One region of the Pseudoalteromonas sp. 13-15 genome, then DNA from elsewhere that is predicted to be linked to it. Evidence: predicted binding sites of a transcription regulator. Region 1 holds the regulator's gene; the other holds the start of a gene.

The links. Region 1 encodes MetJ, which represses methionine synthesis genes. Its sites were predicted from a motif close to TAGACGTCTAGACGTCTA; they were not measured.
Region 2: a site for MetJ is predicted at 7,132-7,149, ahead of metK (methionine adenosyltransferase). Genes of this name have one in related genera too.

The regions. Positions count from the first base shown of each region.
Region 1 covers NZ_CP019162.1:2,837,572-2,846,766, forward strand. The annotation lists gene priA (primosomal protein N') at 1-1,275, opposite strand, end outside; gene rpmE (50S ribosomal protein L31) at 1,507-1,722, shown strand; gene ATS72_RS13170 (malic enzyme-like NAD(P)-binding protein) at 2,342-3,583, shown strand; gene metJ (met regulon transcriptional regulator MetJ) at 3,653-3,973, opposite strand; gene metB (cystathionine gamma-synthase) at 4,173-5,402, shown strand; partial or broken gene metL (bifunctional aspartate kinase/homoserine dehydrogenase II) at 5,408-7,753, shown strand; gene ATS72_RS13190 (penicillin-binding protein 1A) at 7,902-9,195, opposite strand, start outside.
Region 2 covers NZ_CP019162.1:3,266,117-3,275,311, forward strand. The annotation lists gene radA (DNA repair protein RadA) at 135-1,520, shown strand; gene ATS72_RS15135 (hypothetical protein) at 1,595-2,527, shown strand; gene serA (phosphoglycerate dehydrogenase) at 2,604-3,833, opposite strand; gene rpiA (ribose-5-phosphate isomerase RpiA) at 3,843-4,496, opposite strand; gene ATS72_RS15150 (5-formyltetrahydrofolate cyclo-ligase) at 4,550-5,146, opposite strand; gene ATS72_RS15155 (hypothetical protein) at 5,167-5,715, opposite strand; gene metK (methionine adenosyltransferase) at 5,879-7,030, opposite strand; gene tkt (transketolase) at 7,336-9,195, shown strand, end outside.

The DNA.
Region 1 (9,195 bases):
TAAAAACACCATAACCTGTTTACCACGATTTAAATGTTGGCGCATAGTAGCAAGGCTTGCGTGAGCAATACCCGCCTGATCGGGCTGGCCTTTCATGTCGAGTAATTTAAATTGGTTATCGGTTGAGGTTTGAGCGCGCTCAGTCAGGCTTAATAGTTGGTACTTATTATTAATGGCTTTATGCAAGGTTTCGAGCGCTGGAGTAGCACTGCCGAGTATAAGTGGGATTTTATACTGGAATGCACGATAAGCTGCTAAATCTCGAGCATGGTAACGAAGGGTATCTTGTTGTTTAAATGATGAGTCATGTTCCTCGTCAACTACAATCATACCGAGCTTTAAAAAGGGTAAAAAAATACTTGAGCGCGTACCTATTACAATAGCGCAACTCCCTTTTTCGCAAAAGCGCCATGTTTGTAGGCGTTCGTTATCGGTAAGTGCAGAATGCCATAACATGATGGGTGTATCTGGAAAGCGGCGACGAAAACGGTTTACCGTTTGAGGGGTAAGGCCTATTTCGGGGACAAGTACTAAGGCTTGTTCACCTCGCTTTAATACTTCTTCAAGACATTGAAGATAGACTTCGGTTTTACCACTACCAGTAACCCCTTCTAATAAAAACGTGTTAAAGCCTTTACTTTGATTAATTGCAGTGCAAGCTACGGCTTGCTCTTTATTCAGTGTAGGCTTACTACCCACTGTTGGTGCAGTACTTTGCCACTGATTATCATGTTCTATGGTTTGTGTAACAAGCGCTTTTGCAATAAGGCTATCGATAGTCTTTTTACTAAAGCCGAGTGCTTTAAGCTCGGTTAATGATGATTTACCTGACTGTGCAAGTTGCTTTAATAAGTTAAGTTGAGTTTTTGCTTTGAGTGACGGAAGTTTTGATCCTTTTTCTGTCAGCATAACCATATTGATACTGGTTTTATCCGGTGACTCACCTTGGCGCAGCGCACTTGGTAGCGCTATATGAATTGTTTCGCCGAGTGGGTAGCAGTAATAGCGAGATGTAAAACTCAAAAGCGCAATGTGCTCAGATGATAAAATAGGCGCGTCATCAACTACTTCGATGATGGATTTTATTTTGTTTTCGGGGACGTCGGTCTTGCTTTTAATAGCTAAAACAACGGCGACTTTTTTTTGGTTACCAAAAGGCACCAACACACGCATACCCGGTTTAAGTGGTGATGCCATGCCATCGAGTTGCTTATCTACTTTATAATCAAAGGTGCGCGGTAAGGGGACTTTTATAGCGACTTCAGCAAAACACATAGCAACTCAACTCATAAAATTAATGATGTAATGTACTAAAAATAACGTTAAAAACCTACTAGCAAATATTGCTTGCTTAAGTGTCTGCCTACTTTTTTAGCAAAACAGTTAATAATAGCTTGTGTGTTTGATGGTAGTTGGATAAAATCCGCGACCAACAAATTTGTTTTAACGACGTATGGTGCCAGACTTCGGGTTTGGAGAGCGATGCGGCCTTAACTAGAGGTTTCTATGAAAGAAGGTATTCACCCTAAGTACGAAGTAATTTCTGCAACTTGTTCATGCGGCAATAAATTCGAAACAAGCTCTACTCTATGTAAAGACATTCACCTTGACGTATGTTCAGCGTGTCACCCTTTTTACACTGGTAAGCAAAAAGTTTTAGACACTGGCGGACGTGTTGATCGTTTCAACAAGCGTTTCGGTGCACTTGGTAGCAAGAAGTAATTTTTGCTGTCTTGTTAAATTAAGCACCTTAGGGTGCTTTTTTTATGCTTTTAATTTAGTTATACCAATTTAATAGTAATAACGTTTCGATTTAAAAAATTAAGTGTTACACGAACGGCGTCAATATTTTTTAATATAGGACAACTAAATAACAAATTATTTAGCTTATTGCTCGATTTTCATATTTCCCTGCTATGCATAACTATTTCCTGTTCTTATTCTGAATATGCATAAACCTTTACAGACAAACCGCAAATTATTCTCTATATTTTTAATTAGTTCATTTTTAACTAAGTAGTTAAATGTAGCTAACGTGAAGTTATATGTTTTTAAAGTATGTGAATAAGCCTATTTTTGCTTATTTTTATAGTACTTTATTAAGATGTTTTATAAAAAATAATGAAAGAACAAATGTGCCTTTAGAATCCGTTATTGGATGAATTTTTATTTATAAAGTGTCGATATAATTTACAAAAGTTATTGAAAAACCTCTTAAAATTAATCGAACTAGCATATAACAGGATAGACCTGATATTGCTTGGAATTTAAAAATAATAAGGGTATCGTAGCCTAAACTTCACCTCTCACTTTTACTTTAATTGCAGGATACAATCGCGTTATGTCAGACTTTCGTGAACAAGCACTACACTATCATTCGCACCCCGTTCCAGGAAAAATTAGCATTGAACTAACAAAGCCTGCTGAAACGGTAAAAGATCTCGCATTAGCATATAGCCCAGGAGTTGCAGAGCCCGTACGTGAAATCGCTGCAGACCCTGCAAACGCTTATAAATACACAGGTAAAGGGAATATGGTTGCGGTTATCACTAATGGTACTGCAATTCTAGGCTTAGGTAATTTAGGCCCACTTGCTTCAAAACCTGTAATGGAAGGTAAGGCGTTACTGTTTAAGCGATTTGCTGGCCTTGATTCTATTGATATCGAAGTGAAACACCGCACTACTGAAGACTTTATTAATACAGTTGCTAATATTGCCGACACGTTTGGCGGAATTAACCTTGAAGATATTAAGGCGCCAGAGTGTTTTGAAATAGAAAAAGCATTGATTGAGCGTTGCAGTATTCCGATATTTCATGATGATCAGCACGGTACAGCCATTGTAACTGCTGCGGGTATGTTGAACGCGCTTGAGGTGCAAGGCAAGTCTATCGAAAATGCGACTATTGTGTGTTTGGGTGCTGGTGCTGCTGCGGTTGCTTGTATGGAGCTGTTAATTAAGTGTGGTGCTTTGCGCGAGCACATTTATATGCTTGACCGTAAAGGTGTTATTCATACTCGTCGTGATGACTTAAATGAATACAAAAAACTTTTTGCTAACAATACAGACAAGCGCACGTTGCAAGATGTTATTGAAGATGCAGATGTATTTGTTGGTGTATCGGGGCCTAATCTATTAGCTGCCGATGATTTAAAATTAATGGCAGAAAAACCAGTTGTGTTTGCTTGTTCAAACCCAGATCCAGAAATTGATCCTGCACTGGCTCATTCTGCTCGAAACGATCTAATTATGGCAACGGGTCGATCAGATTACCCTAACCAAGTTAATAATGTTCTGTGTTTTCCGTTTATATTCCGCGGTGCTCTTGATGTACGCGCCAGTGCAATAAATGATGAAATGAAAATTGCAGCTGTAGAAGCGATAAGAAGTATTGCCAAAGAGCCTGTACCTGCTGAAGTACTGACGGCTGCGGGTGTTGATAAGCTGGAGTTTGGTGATAAGTATATTATTCCAAAACCAATGGATCCTCGTTTATTACCACGCATTGCAAAAGCGGTTGCAATAGCTGCTGTAGAGTCAGGTGTTGCACAAATTGATTTACCAGAAAACTATATGGAATAACGACTAAGTCGTAATTTAGACACAAAAAAACCTCAATTAATTGAGGTTTTTTTTGTGTCTAAATTACGTTTAGTCTTCGTTTAAAACAGGCACTTCTAGCCCCATTTCTTGCATTATTTTTTTCACTTCCTCAGGTACTTTTTCGGCGTTATCCTTACGTAAGTCGTCGTCGTTAGGCAAAGGTTGACCGGTAAATGCATGTAAAAATGCTTCACAAAGTAATTCACTATTTGTTGCATGACGTAGGTTATTAATTTGACGACGCGTGCGTTCGTCCGTTAATACCTTTAATACATTTAGTGGGATTGAAACGGTAATTTTTTTTACTTGTTCTGATTTTTTCCCGTGTTCTGCGTATGGGTGAATATACTCACCATTCCATTTAGCCATAAGATGTATCGTCGCCTCAGATTAATAATTGCTCATATGCACTACAATACATATGAATATGCGTGAAATTCTATCGATTTAAAAAAGATAGTCAAATACTAGTTTCTTAGCCATCTAGAGCTTTAAATGTTTTGACATCTTTAATAAGATAAATTACTCTTTTAGACGTCTAAACATCCAAACTAAATAGGTGACGAATATGAGCGAAAAAAATAAAGCAACCATTGCAGTAAGAAGTGGTGTTGAAGCAGACAAACATCATGGCGCAGTTGTCGCACCTATTTACTTATCAACCACCTATTCGTTTGCCGACTTTGATACAAAGCGTCAATACGATTACGGGCGAAGTGGTAACCCCAATCGTGATATTTTAGCCGAAACCTTGGCTGAGCTTGAAGGTGGCGCACGCGGTATTATTACTGCCACGGGTATGTCTGCCGTTCATTTGGCTACGCAAATCCTGAATCATGACGATACGTTAGTGATCCCACATGATTGTTACGGCGGAAGCTATCGTTTATTTACTTCACTGCAAAAGCGCGGTTTGCTCAAGCTAGAAGTTTTAGATTTAACACAAGCACAAAGTTTAGATAAAATTTTAGCAATTAAGCCTAAGCTAATTTGGATAGAAACACCAAGTAACCCATTACTACGCTTAACTGATATTAAAGCAATAACCGATGTTGCTAAACAGTGCGGTGCTTTAGTCGCTGCCGATAACACATTTTTATCACCAGCATTACAAAACCCTATTAAATTTGGTGTTGATATAGTTGTACATTCCACCACCAAGTACATTAATGGTCATTCAGATGTAGTGGGCGGTGCGGTGATTGCCGCTTCACAAGAGCTGGGCGATGAACTGGCATGGTGGGCAAATAATATAGGTATTACAGGTGCGCCATTTGATAGTTATTTAACATTGCGTGGGTTGCGAACACTAAATGTGCGTTTAAAGCAGCATCAAGAAAACGCATTAGCGATTGCTAAATACCTAGAAAAGTCGGAATTTGTTCGCCAAGTTTATTACCCTGGTCTTGAATCACACCCGCAGCATGAATTAGCCAAAGCGCAGCAACTAGGCTTTGGTGGCATGGTGAGTTTTAATATTAAAGGTGACATAAACGATGCTGCGGCGTTTTTAACCAGCTTACGTGACTTTAGCTTGGCAGAGTCTTTGGGCGGAGTAGAGAGCCTAATATGCCATCCTGCAACCATGACCCATGCTGGCATGGAGCCTAAAGCTCGTCTTGAAGCGGGAGTGGGCGATACACTTATTCGAGTTTCAGTAGGTATAGAAGATATAAACGACTTATTAGCTGATTTAGAGCGCGTGTTTCAGCTTGTAAAGCCAGGCAGTAAAGTAAATTTAAACAAAGGAGCAGGCGGTGACATTAAATTAAGTGCCGCTCATCCAGCGCTTTGGTGAACAATATGACACAAACAGTACATAAATTTGGTGGTTCAAGCCTTAGTTCGGCTCAGCGGTATGAGCGGGTTGCGAGTATTATTTTAGAGCATACTCAGCCGGGCGATTGTGTTGTTGTATCTGCGGCGGGAAAAACAACCGATACTTTGGTGAAGTTATGGCAAAGCTATCAGCAACAAGATACGCATGTCGTTGCTGATATATTGCTGCAATTAAATAATCATCAAACTGATTTAATCACACAGTTACTCCATGCAGATCTTAAGCGAACTGCTTTAACGCGTTTGCATAGTGAACTAACAGCGATTAGTGAATTGATAAAAAACCAAGGCTTGGAAGAGGCTCCCTTACTTGCTTATGGTGAGGTCTGATCTGCACGCTTATTGGCGCTTTACCTTACGCAATTAAATATTAATGCTTGTGACCTTGATGCTCGAACACTTTTTACATTAAATAATGGGCAATTGTTACATACCCAAAATGCGCAGCAATGTGCGAAGTTTATAACCCCAGACTACATTAATGTTGTCACAGGCTTTATTGCATCAAATACGTTGGGTGACACGGTTACACTTGGTCGCAATGGGAGTGACTATAGTGCAACCTTACTCGCTAATTACTGCCATGCTAAGCAGGTGTGTATTTGGACTGATACACAAGGTGTATACAGCACAGACCCTCGCAAAGTTAGTAAAGCGGTTAAATACAATAAAGTATGTAGAGGTCAAGCTAACCTATTAGCGCGATTAGGTAATCCTGTTTTACACGCTAAAACGCTTTCTCCTTTAAGAAGCAGCGATATAAAACTATCTGTTCGTAGTAGTTTTGATGTGCAAGCAACGCCTACAGATATAGTTAAAGAAGGAAATGTAAAACAAAAGCGTTTTATTACCACGTTAAACAACATCGATTTATTAACAGTTGAAAAGCTGGCCGAAGGCGAAGTCGCAGATGTTAGCCAGCTTATTCAACACAGCATTCATCACTTTAGTCAAAATGGTGAAACTTATTTAGTTGTCCCCTCTGCTTCAACATATAAAGTTGTTAGTTATTTTGAGGGTAGAGCAAACATTAGCGAGTCGAGCTTAAATGGCTGTGCGGTTGTTGCGCCTGTTAATGATATTTCAAAATTGAATGTATTGGCTATTGATACGTTAAATGCTCATGCCATCGAGCCCCGCTTTACTCACCAAGACAGTGGATACATTTTACTATTAACGGATCAGGTTATAGATAGCGATATACTCAGTGTTTTACACGATAAGCTTATTAATAAAGGCCAAGAAGTTGCTTTAATAATCGCGGGCCTTGGAAATGTGGGAGAGGTATTTATAGAGCAGTTGTCAGCTCAATTCGAGCGTTTCTCTGATGACTTTACAATTAAATTGGTTGGGTTAATACGCTCTGAAACGTTACTTTTTAACCCCAGTGGTATAAACATTGCTGATTGGAAAAAGCATTTTCTCTCAGAAAGCAAAGCTTATAATAACCAAACATTACTAAACATAATTAGTGAACTTGATTATGAGCATAAAGTGGTTGTTGATATTACCGCAAGCGAGGCATTTAGCCAGTTATACCCGGAGTTTGTTGCATTAGATTGCCACTTGATCAGTGCTAACAAATACGCTGGAACTGCTGATACAGCATGGTATAAAGCTTTGCGTACGAGTATTAGTGAGCGAAATTTGCATTGGCGCTACAACACAAGCGTAGGTGCAGGCTTACCTGTTAACTTTGCATTGGCAGATTTGCAAAACAGTGGTGACAAAATCACTCGTATTGAAGGTGTTTTTTCAGGCACGTTATCGTGGTTATGCAGTAAGTTTGACGGAACAATACCATTTTCTGATCTGGTGCTTGAAGCACAAAAGATGGGGTTCACAGAGCCCGATCCGCGTGAAGATTTATCAGGGCGTGATATGCAGCGTAAACTGCTTATACTTGCCAGAGAGCTTGGTTTAGAACTCGACCTTGATGATATAAGCTTATCAGCACTCATGCCCGAAACGCTTGCTATAGGAAGTTGGGACGACTTTTTGGCTAATGAATCCACCCTCAATGACTTTATTGACGCTCATGCTGCAAATGCCAAAGCACAAAGTTCCGTACTTCGTTACACGGGTTTACTTGAAATTACGGAAAACAAAGTAACCGCTCAAGTAGGTATTACTTATACTCCTATTGGTGATGCGTTAGCTAATTTAACACCTGGCGATAATATTTTTGTCATTAATAGTAAGTGGTATAGCGCTAACGCTCTTGTGATTCAAGGACCTGGTGCGGGTAAGGAAGTAACCGCGGCGGGTATTCATTCTGACTTATATTGGCTGGTACAAAATATAAAATAAAGGTTACAAGGGCCTTGTATCAATCCGCAATAATACCTAATCATTTTGCGGGGCTAAACGTGTCGCTACATGCGTTAAAAAATTCTTATTTAGAATAGCTAAATTTGGTATCAACTAAAAACGGCAGCCAATGGCTGCCGTTCTTTATTTAAAACAGTTCTTCTTCTGTTTTAGTGTCTTCTTCAAATATATCTGTTGGTTGAGACATTACGTATTTTGTGGGGGCGGTGCCTTTGTCAAAATACTCAAAGCGACTGGTGTAATCATTTTTATGACTTAATAAACCGGTTTCTAAATCAATCCGAATAGACACTAAACCTTCTGGCGGCTCTATGGGGGCTTCAGGTTTACCTTCAAGCGCAACTTTCATAAACTCAACCCAAGCTGGCTGTGCTGTTTTAGCGCCAGATTCAGCCCCTGATATTTGCCCGCTATCAAGATTATTATTATATGAAGTTCTGCCTAGCGGGTTGCCAGGGTTATCAAAACCAACCCATACCGAGGTCATAACATTTCGATTAAAGCCACTAAACCAAGTATCTACAGAGTCATTAGTTGTGCCTGTTTTTCCTGATAGATCACGACGGCCTAATGCTTGAGCGCGCCAACCTGTTCCTGACCAACCCGTTTTATGTGACCAGTTTCCGCCTCCCCAAACAGCGCTATGCATTGCTTGAGCAATTAAAAATGCATTTTGTTTTGATATGACCTGAGGGGCACATTTTAATTGTGGCGTATCTGTATTTTGTTGTGGGAATAATCCAGTAGTATTGTCTGGGGTTAATGACTGAGCTGAAGTGTCGTCACACACTACTGAAGGATTAGCTTTAAACAAACTATTACCGTAAGCATCTTGGATTTCTGAGATAAAGTACGGCTCAATCAAATGCCCACCATTCGCAAATGCACTCATACCGCGTGCTAGTTCAATTGGAGTAATTGAAGCACTGCCCAGTGCTAAGGATTCACTGCGGTTGATGTCTGAATTTTTAAAGCCAAATTTTAGTAAGTGATCTGCTGTTCGTTGCAAACCAACACCTCGGAGCAAGCGAACTGATATTACGTTTTTAGATTGTGCTAACGCGCGACGAATTCTAATTGGGCCATTGTAAACAGCCGGACTGTTCTTAGGCCGCCATGCCACACCTTGGCTTTTATCCCACTGATTAATTGGCGCATCGTTTAAAATAGAGGCGAGCGTATAGCCGTTTTCAAGCGCTGCAGAATAAATAAATGGTTTTATGTTTGACCCCACTTGGCGCTTTGCTTGAATAGCTCGGTTGTATTGGCTTTGTTCAAAGCTATAGCCGCCAACAATGGCTTTAATACGGCCATCTTGTGGGTCAAGTGAAACAATTGCGCTTGATGCTTCAGGTAGTTGGCTTAGTTCATACTCGTTATTGCTGTTTTTACGCACCCAGATTTGCATTCCTGGCGTTAAT
Region 2 (9,195 bases), 430 kb from region 1:
GTTAATTAGGTAATGATTGTGGCTTAAGAAATTTGCACAGGCAAGCTATGTTGCTATGTAAATAGATGAAATGGCAAAATAACAACAAAACAGTACGCATTTTTAAATTCAATGATTAATAAATAAGGTTATTAATGGCTAAAGCGGCAAAAGTAGAGTTTGTTTGTACAGAGTGTGGCATGAACTATCAACGTTGGCAGGGGCAGTGTCGTTGCGGTGCGTGGAACACGTTAGCTGAATTTAAACCTTCAGCAGGGCAAAGTAAGAAAGCAACAGCGCGCTCAAGTGTTGGCGGTTATGCCGGAGGTATTGGTGGTGGTTCTAAAAAAATTAATGACATAGCGACCGTTGAAGCCGAAAAACAACTTACAGAAATAGGCGAGCTTGACCGTGTTTTAAGCGGGGGTGTTACTACGGGTTCTGTAAATATTATTTCGGGCGATCCGGGGGCGGGTAAAACAACGCTTTTATCTGACTTGGTAGCAAGAATGTCAAAGCGTATGCCGTCTCTTTACTGTACCGCTGAGGAGTCTTTGTCGCAGTTTAAAAATCGTGTTAACCGCTTAAAGTTAGACTATAACGCCAATGAGCTTTATTTGCTTTCAGAAACCAGCGTTGAGACCATTATTGAAGAGCTTGATAAAAATAAAATAAAGTTTGCAGTCATCGACTCCATTCAAGCCGTTGTTACAGACACTGCAAATGGCAGTCCAGGCTCTCCTTCGCAAGTTAAAAGTGCCGCTCAAGCATTAACTCAATATTGTAAGCAGAATGACGTGACCATGTTTATTATTGCTCACGTGAATAAAAATAACGAAATTGCAGGCCCGCAAACCTTGGTGCACATTGTTGATGCGCTATTACACATAGACACCAATGATGGACAAATTCGTACCTTACGTGCTAATAAAAACCGCTTTGGTGACATTGATACTGTGGGTATTTTTAAAATGTGTGAGCGTGGAATGTTAAGCGTAGACAACCCGAGTGAGATATTTTTATCGGGCTCGACGACTGAATCCCCGGGGTCGTCTATTACCTGTATCCGTAAAGGTAATCGGAATCTATTGCTTGAAATACAATGTTTAACAACAGAAACCGAGGCTGAATTTCCACAGCGTGTTTGTGTCGGTTTAAATATGAACCGCATAAAAATGCTCACAGGTATTTTACGTAAACATACAAAAACAAAAATATTTCACGATACCTTTTTTAATATTGTGGGTGGTTTAAAAATTGATGAATCAGAAACCTGTATAGATTTAGCACTTGTTACTGCGTTACTAAGTAGCTTGAACGAATTTGTTGTGCCTCGAACCACTTGTATTATGGGGGAGTTGAGTTTAAACGGTGATGTGCGCCCAATAGACAGCGGCGTACCACGAGTTAAAGAAGCTGCACAGCATGGTTTTACAGAAATATTTATCCCGTTTCGTAACTACCATAAATCTATGGAAGGCCTAGGCGCTAAAATAATTCCAGTAAAAACGGTACATGAGTTATTGAGCCTGATTAATTAACGCTTACAGCGACTGGTATGCAATGTTACTCTTGGGTTAATACAATTTTTATAAAAATAGAATAAGGAAATAACATGAAAAAATTAATTATAGCCGCAGCGATTATTGCCGCAGGTGTTGGCGGCGTTAGCTACGCTAACTATGTTGCAACCCAAGAGGTTCGTGCTGAAGTAGACAAGCAGCTGGCCATGGTGAGTGAGCAAACGGGTGCAACATTTAAATATGCTGGCTTATCTGCAAGTGTTATTTCAAAAAGTGTTGAAATTACAAGTATGGAAGTAATAAGCCCTGAGGGCGAGAGTGTAGCCAACGTTCAAAGTATTGAAGTTAAAGGCTACGAAACCGATAAAATTTCGCCGCATACATCGCTTGATGTAAAAAATCTGACACTCAGTAAAGACTTTATTGCCACACTGCCTGCTGACACAAATGCTATATTAGCGTCAGCAAGTTACAACCTGCATTCATCTTTAGATTATAATGAAGAGTCTGGTGAAAGCGATATGGTTGTAAAGCTCAATGCTAAAGATGTGATCAGTTTTAATATGGACATAGGACTAGCTAATTCTAAACCGCTTATGGATACGTCGCTTGCGATGAGCAAAGAACAAAAGCAAGCGGGTGATACCCCTCTAACTTATGAGCAGCAACTGCAACAGCAAACACGTATGATGCAAGCAATGAGCAAGCTTGAACCCCGTAACGCAAGCTTTGTTATAAATAACCAAGGTAAACTTAAAGAGTTATTAGAAAGTGAGCTTTCAAAGCAAGGTATGACTATTGAGCAAATGCAAGCAATGTTAGCCCAGCAGTTAGAGCAAGCGCCTGTAACTGAAGAAATAGCGAATGCGTTAACCAGCTTTGCCAGCGGTTTAAATTCGTTAACTGTTTCAGCAAAATTGCCTGAAGGCCAAACTATGATGGAAGTTAACCAGCAATTAATGATGCTAGCTGGTAAGCCAGAAGAACTGGTAAAGTTTATAAATTTAGAAGTTAAAGGCGACTAATCACGATAAGTCGTTAAATCATAATTTAAAAAGCCGCACTTGTTTAATCAAATGCGGCTTTTATTATAGATAATGTTTAGTGAAGAATACGCGCTCTAATTGTTCCTTCAACTGCACTTAGCTCTTTAAGCGCTACTTCAGAGTGGTCGGTATCAACGTCAATAACCACATAACCAATTGCTTCATCAGTTTGTAAGTACTGAGCCGCTATATTGATACCGTGCTGCGCAAACGCTTGGTTAATTTGCGTTAACACACCTGGACGGTTGTGGTGAACATGCAATAAGCGACTACGGTTAGCAAGCTCTGGCAGTGATACCTCAGGGAAGTTAACGGCGGTAATTGTAGAGCCGTTATCTGAATATTTAGCCAATTTACCTGCCACTTCAATGCCAATATTTTCTTGAGCTTCTTGAGTTGAACCACCAATATGCGGCGTTAAAATAACGTTATCGAAGTCGCGTAGTGGCGATACAAACTCTTCATCGTTAGATTTAGGTTCAACAGGGAACACATCAATTGCTGCACCACTTAGCTTTTTCTCGCTAAGTGATTCTGCAAGGGCGTCAATATCAACAACGGTGCCGCGAGAGGCGTTAATTAAAATAGCGCCTTGTTTCATTACCGCAAGCTCTGCCGAACCGATTAAGTTTTTGGTTTGTGGTGTTTCTGGCACATGCAAACTAATTACATCAGATCGCTGAAGTAGCTGAGTCAAGTTATGCACTTGTTTTGCATTACCCAGTGTTAGCTTATCTTCAATGTCGTAAAACTCGACGTTCATACCAATGTTTTCAGCCATAATACCTAGCTGAGTACCAATATGGCCGTAACCAATAATACCGAGCGTTTTACCACGGGCTTCAAATGAACCCGTTGCTGTTTTTAGCCACTCACCACGGTGAGCCGCAGCATTTCGCTCAGGTATACCGCGAAGTAAAAGCAGTATTTCACCAAGTACTAGCTCTGCAACAGAGCGTGTATTTGAAAATGGCGCATTAAATACAGCAATACCACGCTGGCGAGCGTTACTTAAGTCAACCTGGTTTGTGCCAATACAAAAACAACCAATGGCAATCAGCTTTTCTGCAGCATCTAAAACAGCTTCGTTAATATGAGTACGAGAACGCAGACCTACAAAGTGAGCGTCTTTAATACGTTCTTTAAGCTCGTCTTCAGGTAGCGATGTTTTAACGTAGTCTATATTGCTGTAACCATTTCGTTTTAGCGTTTCAACTGCGCTTTGGTGCACACCTTCAAGCAAGAGAATTTTAATTTTGTCTTTTGCTAACGATACCTTACTCATAACCTCATCCTATTTAATTTGAGGCCCATTTTTAGTGCCGATAATTACTTTATCAGCACCACGCATCGCAAATAGGCCATTGGTAACTACGCCAACAATTTGATTTATATCTGTCTCAAGTTGCTTAGCATTGGTAATATTTAAATTATATACGTCTAAAATAACGTTACCGTTATCGGTAACCACACCTTGGCGGTAGACTGGGTCGCCGCCTAACTTTAATAACTCACGTGCTACGTAGCTGCGCGCCATTGGAATAACTTCAACTGGAAGCGGAAATTCCCCCAATGTGTCCACTAGTTTAGTGTCATCAACAATACACACAAACTGCTTAGCAACTGCAGCCACAATTTTTTCACGGGTAAGTGCAGCACCACCGCCTTTAATCATTTCGTTTTGAGCGTTAATTTCATCCGCGCCGTCGATGTAAACATCGAGTGCATCGATATCGTTTAGCTCAAATACTTCAATACCGAGCTCTTTTAAACGCGCTGTAGAAGCTTCAGAGCTTGATACTGCACCTACCAAAGTGTCTTTAACTGTGCCAAGGGCATCAATAAAGTGATTAACGGTTGAGCCTGTGCCTACACCTACTATCGTGTTTTCTTTTACAAACTCGAGTGCAGCCCATGCTGCTGCTTTTTTTAATTCGTCTTGTGTCATTATTTTGTGCTCATGTATGTCAAACGTGTGCTGCAAGTATGCGAATAATCACATCACCAGCAGTAATTTTTGTTCGGTGTTATTATGGTTTTAAGCGGTACGTCCCAAGACTCTATTGGCAATACATCAACTTTTTGGCACTCATGTGCAAGGCCTATAAGTCGTGGTTTTTGCCAGTTTTCATCGTGTAAACGAGCCAGTGTTCTATCGTAAAACCCACCTCCCATTCCTAAGCGATTACCTTGATTATCAAATGCAACTAATGGCATAAGTAAGTAGTCCAGCTCGGGTAAAGGGCATATTTGACTGCAATTTAGCTTAGGTTCAAAGATACCATAGCGATTTGCCTTCATGGGTGAGTTTTTCTCATAGCGCTGAAACAGCAAAGTGGCGCCATTAAATGGGTGTATTACTGGTAGGTAAATAACGTGATTTAAGTTCCATAATTCTTTAATTAACAAGGAGGTATCAAGCTCTCCGTCGTTACTTAAATAAATGGCAATATGTTGGTTTTTAGCTGTTTTTTTTGTTTTTAAGTATTGAATAAAATTCATACTTAAAGATTGAGATGCTAAATTTTGCTGTTCATTAGACAAATTATTACGTAATTCGCGAATTGATTTTCTTATTTGGGCGCGTGAATCGCTCATTTTTCAAACTTACCAACTAATTAAAAAGCAAATAAAGCAGGAAACGCCAAGTACACCGCAAGTATAATAAGCAACGTAACAACCGTAGCTATTAACGAATAAAGCAATGCATTACTGCGTTTTTTAGGCTGAGTTATTAGTTCCTCGTCCAGTAATAGCTCTTCGTCTTGCCATTCGTCTTCATCTACTTCAGGGTTTTTTGTTTGGTTTTCAGGTAAGCGCTGCTCAAGGTCTTCGAGTTTTTCTTCTAGCCTGATTAAACTGCTGGTTATGTAGTCTAATGCGTCAAAAATACGCTCATCTCGCTGGCTATCACTTACCGTTTGAGTGGCTTTTTCAGTATTTGTCGATACAGCTTGAAGCTTACTTTTAATGCCCATTCCCACAAGTAGCTTAGCTTGTTTCAATGCTTTGTTTTTATCGCTAGGCGCAAATAAAGGCTTACCTTTAAAAAATAAGGCTACTTTTTCTTCTGAGATTTTTAGTTTTGCCGCCAGTGTTGTACACGCTGTTTTTGAGTCAACGTTATCAGCGAGTCCAGCAAACATAACGCGAAAGTGATCGGTCATTTAAATATCCCTAAAGCTTTATAATTAAATGAGTATATACCTAAAGTATAAAAAAGTTCGAGGACCAATTAATAGTTATTTTTTAAACTATGAATTAGCGTTGCGTTACATAATTGCTAGCTATAAAAAAGGCCCTTAAAAGGGCCGTTTTTTTGCTTTAGTCTTAAAGACCCGCTGCTGCGCGAAGTGCGTCAGCTTTATCTGTGCGTTCCCATGGGAATTCGTCACGGCCAAAGTGGCCGTAAGCTGCAGTAGGAAGGTAGATAGGGCGCTCTAAATCAAGCATTTGAATTAAGCCGTAAGGGCGTAGGTCAAAATGTTCACGAATTAATTCGATTAAACGTGCTTCTTCTAATTTACCAGTACCAAAGGTTTCAACACTGATAGAGGTTGGCTCAGCAACACCTATTGCGTAAGATACTTGTAATTCACACTTATCAGCAAGGCCAGCAGCCACTACGTTTTTAGCGACGTAACGTGCAGCGTATGCAGCTGAACGGTCAACTTTTGATGGATCTTTACCAGAGAAAGCACCACCACCGTGACGTGCCATACCGCCGTATGTATCAACAATGATTTTACGACCTGTTAAACCACAGTCACCCATTGGACCACCAATTACAAATCGGCCTGTTGGGTTAATAAAAAACTTAGTTGCGCTTGTGATTAGTTCAGCAGGAAGTACTGGCTTGATGATGGTTTCCATCACAGCTTCTACTAAATCGTTTTGAGAGATGTCTTCGCTGTGCTGAGTTGACAGAACAACCGCATCAATACCTACTGGCTTACCGTTTTCGTATGCAAAAGTAACTTGAGATTTTGCATCTGGACGTAACCAGTTAAGCTCGCCGCTTTTACGTACTTGTGCTTGACGTTGAACTAAACGGTGAGAATACGTAATAGGTGCAGGCATTAACACTTCAGTTTCGTTACATGCGTAACCAAACATTAAGCCTTGGTCACCAGCGCCTTGTTCTTCTGGGCTAGTACGGTCAACACCTTGGTTAATGTCTGGAGACTGTTTACCAATGGTGTTTAAAATTGCACACGAGTCAGCATCAAAACCCATGTCTGAATGTGTGTAGCCAATTTCACGTACTGTTTTACGCGTAATCTCTTCTATATCAACCCATGCGCTAGTAGTGATTTCACCACCAACCATAACCATACCTGTTTTCACGTATGTTTCGCACGCAACGCGGGCATGAGAGTCTTGCTCTAGGATAGCATCAAGAACCGCATCAGAGATTTGGTCGGCGATTTTATCCGGATGACCTTCAGAAACAGATTCAGAAGTAAATAAATGTTTTGCCATTGTAATTATGCTCACAAATATTGCGCTTCACAAACGTCGGTATTAGCGCTAAAAAATTAAGGGGCGTATTTTATCTAAAACGAAACACCTTGCATAGTGTTTTTACGCCTAGACGTCTAAATTAAATTAGTTATGACATTATGGTCTTAAAAAATATTCATAATACCTCATTTTTATAGGGTTTTTAATTGCACACAGCCCCCACAATAAGTAAGAATGGTCGCAATAAAAGTGCTCTTGTAACTTGAGTACATAAACGAACACATAAATACCCGCGCAAATACATATATAAGGTAGGAGAATTCATGCCATCTCGCAAAGAACTTGCAAATGCTATTCGCGTCTTGTCAATGGACGCAGTACAAAAGGCCAAATCTGGTCACCCTGGAGCCCCTATGGGCATGGCTGATATCGCAGAAGTATTATGGCGCGATTATCTAAAACATAATCCATCAAATCCAGAGTGGGCAGACCGAGATCGATTTATACTGTCAAACGGCCACGGTTCAATGCTTATCTATTCTTTATTGCACTTAAGTGGTTATGATTTACCGTTGGACGAAATTAAAAACTTCCGTCAAATGCACTCTAAAACACCAGGCCACCCAGAATACGGTTATGCGCCAGGTATCGAGACCACTACGGGCCCACTAGGCCAAGGGATCACAAATGCGGTAGGCATGGCAATTGCTGAAAAAGCGCTTGCGGCACAATTTAACCGTGAAGGTCACGACATTGTTGATCACCATACCTATGCATTCATGGGCGACGGTTGTTTAATGGAAGGCATTTCGCATGAAGCCTGTTCGCTTGCCGGCACATTAGGCCTAGGCAAGCTGGTTGCTTTTTGGGATGACAACGGCATTTCTATTGATGGTGAAGTTGAAGGTTGGTTTAGCGATGACACACCAGCACGTTTTAAAGCGTACGGCTGGCACGTAATTAGTGACGTTGATGGCCACGACAGCGATGCAGTAAGTGCTGCAATTAGCGAAGCAAAAAGCGTGACTGATAAACCAACACTAATTTGTTGTAAAACAATTATTGGTTACGGTTCACCGAATAAATCGGGTAGCCACGACTGTCACGGTGCACCACTTGGCGATGAGGAAATTAAAGCATCGCGTGAGTTTTTAGGTTGGACGGGCGATGCATTTGAAATCCCTGAAGACATTTACGCACAGTGGGATGGAAAAGCTAAAGGCCAAGAGCTTGAATCAAGCTGGGACGAAAAGTTTGCAGCCTATGCAAAAGCATTCCCAGAGCTTGCAGCTGAGTACAAACGCCGTACAAATTCAGATTTACCTGCCGATTGGGCTGAAAAGTCACAAGCGTATATTGAGCAGTTACAAGCAAACCCGGCAAATCCAGCATCTCGTAAAGCGTCACAAAATGCATTAAATGCATTTGGTCCATTATTACCAGAATTTATGGGTGGCTCTGCCGATTTAGCAGGTTCAAACTTAACAATTTGGGAAGGCTCTAAAGGCCTAACAGCGGACGATGCAAGTGGTAACTACGTTTACTACGGTGTGCGTGAGTTTGGTATGTCGGCAATTATGAACGGTATTGCACTTCATAAAGGCTTTATTCCTTACGGTGCAACATTCTTAATGTTTATGGAATACGCACGCAACGCGGTTCGTATGGCTGCATTAATGAAGCAACCAAGTATTTTTGTATACACGCACGATTCAATTGGTTTAGGTGAAGATGGTCCAACTCACCAACCAGTAGAGCAAATTGCCAGCATGCGTTTAACGCCTAACCTTTATAACTGGCGCCCGTGTGACCAAGTTGAGTCAGCAATTGCATGGCAACAAGCTATTGAACGTAAAGACGGTCCTACATCGTTAATATTCACACGCCAAGGTCTTGAGCAACAGGCGCGTGACGCACAACAGCTAAGCGACGTCAAAAAGGGTGGTTACATCCTTAGCTGTGACGGCAACCCAGAGCTAATTATTATTGCAACCGGTTCTGAGGTGCAATTAGCACAAGATTCAGCTACTGAATTACGCAGCCAAGGTAAAAAGGTACGTGTTGTATCTATGCCATGTACTGATGCATTTGAAGATCAATCGCCTGAGTACAAAGAAAGCGTATTACCAGCAAGCGTTTCACGTCGCGTAGCGGTAGAGGCAGGTATTGCTGATTACTGGTAC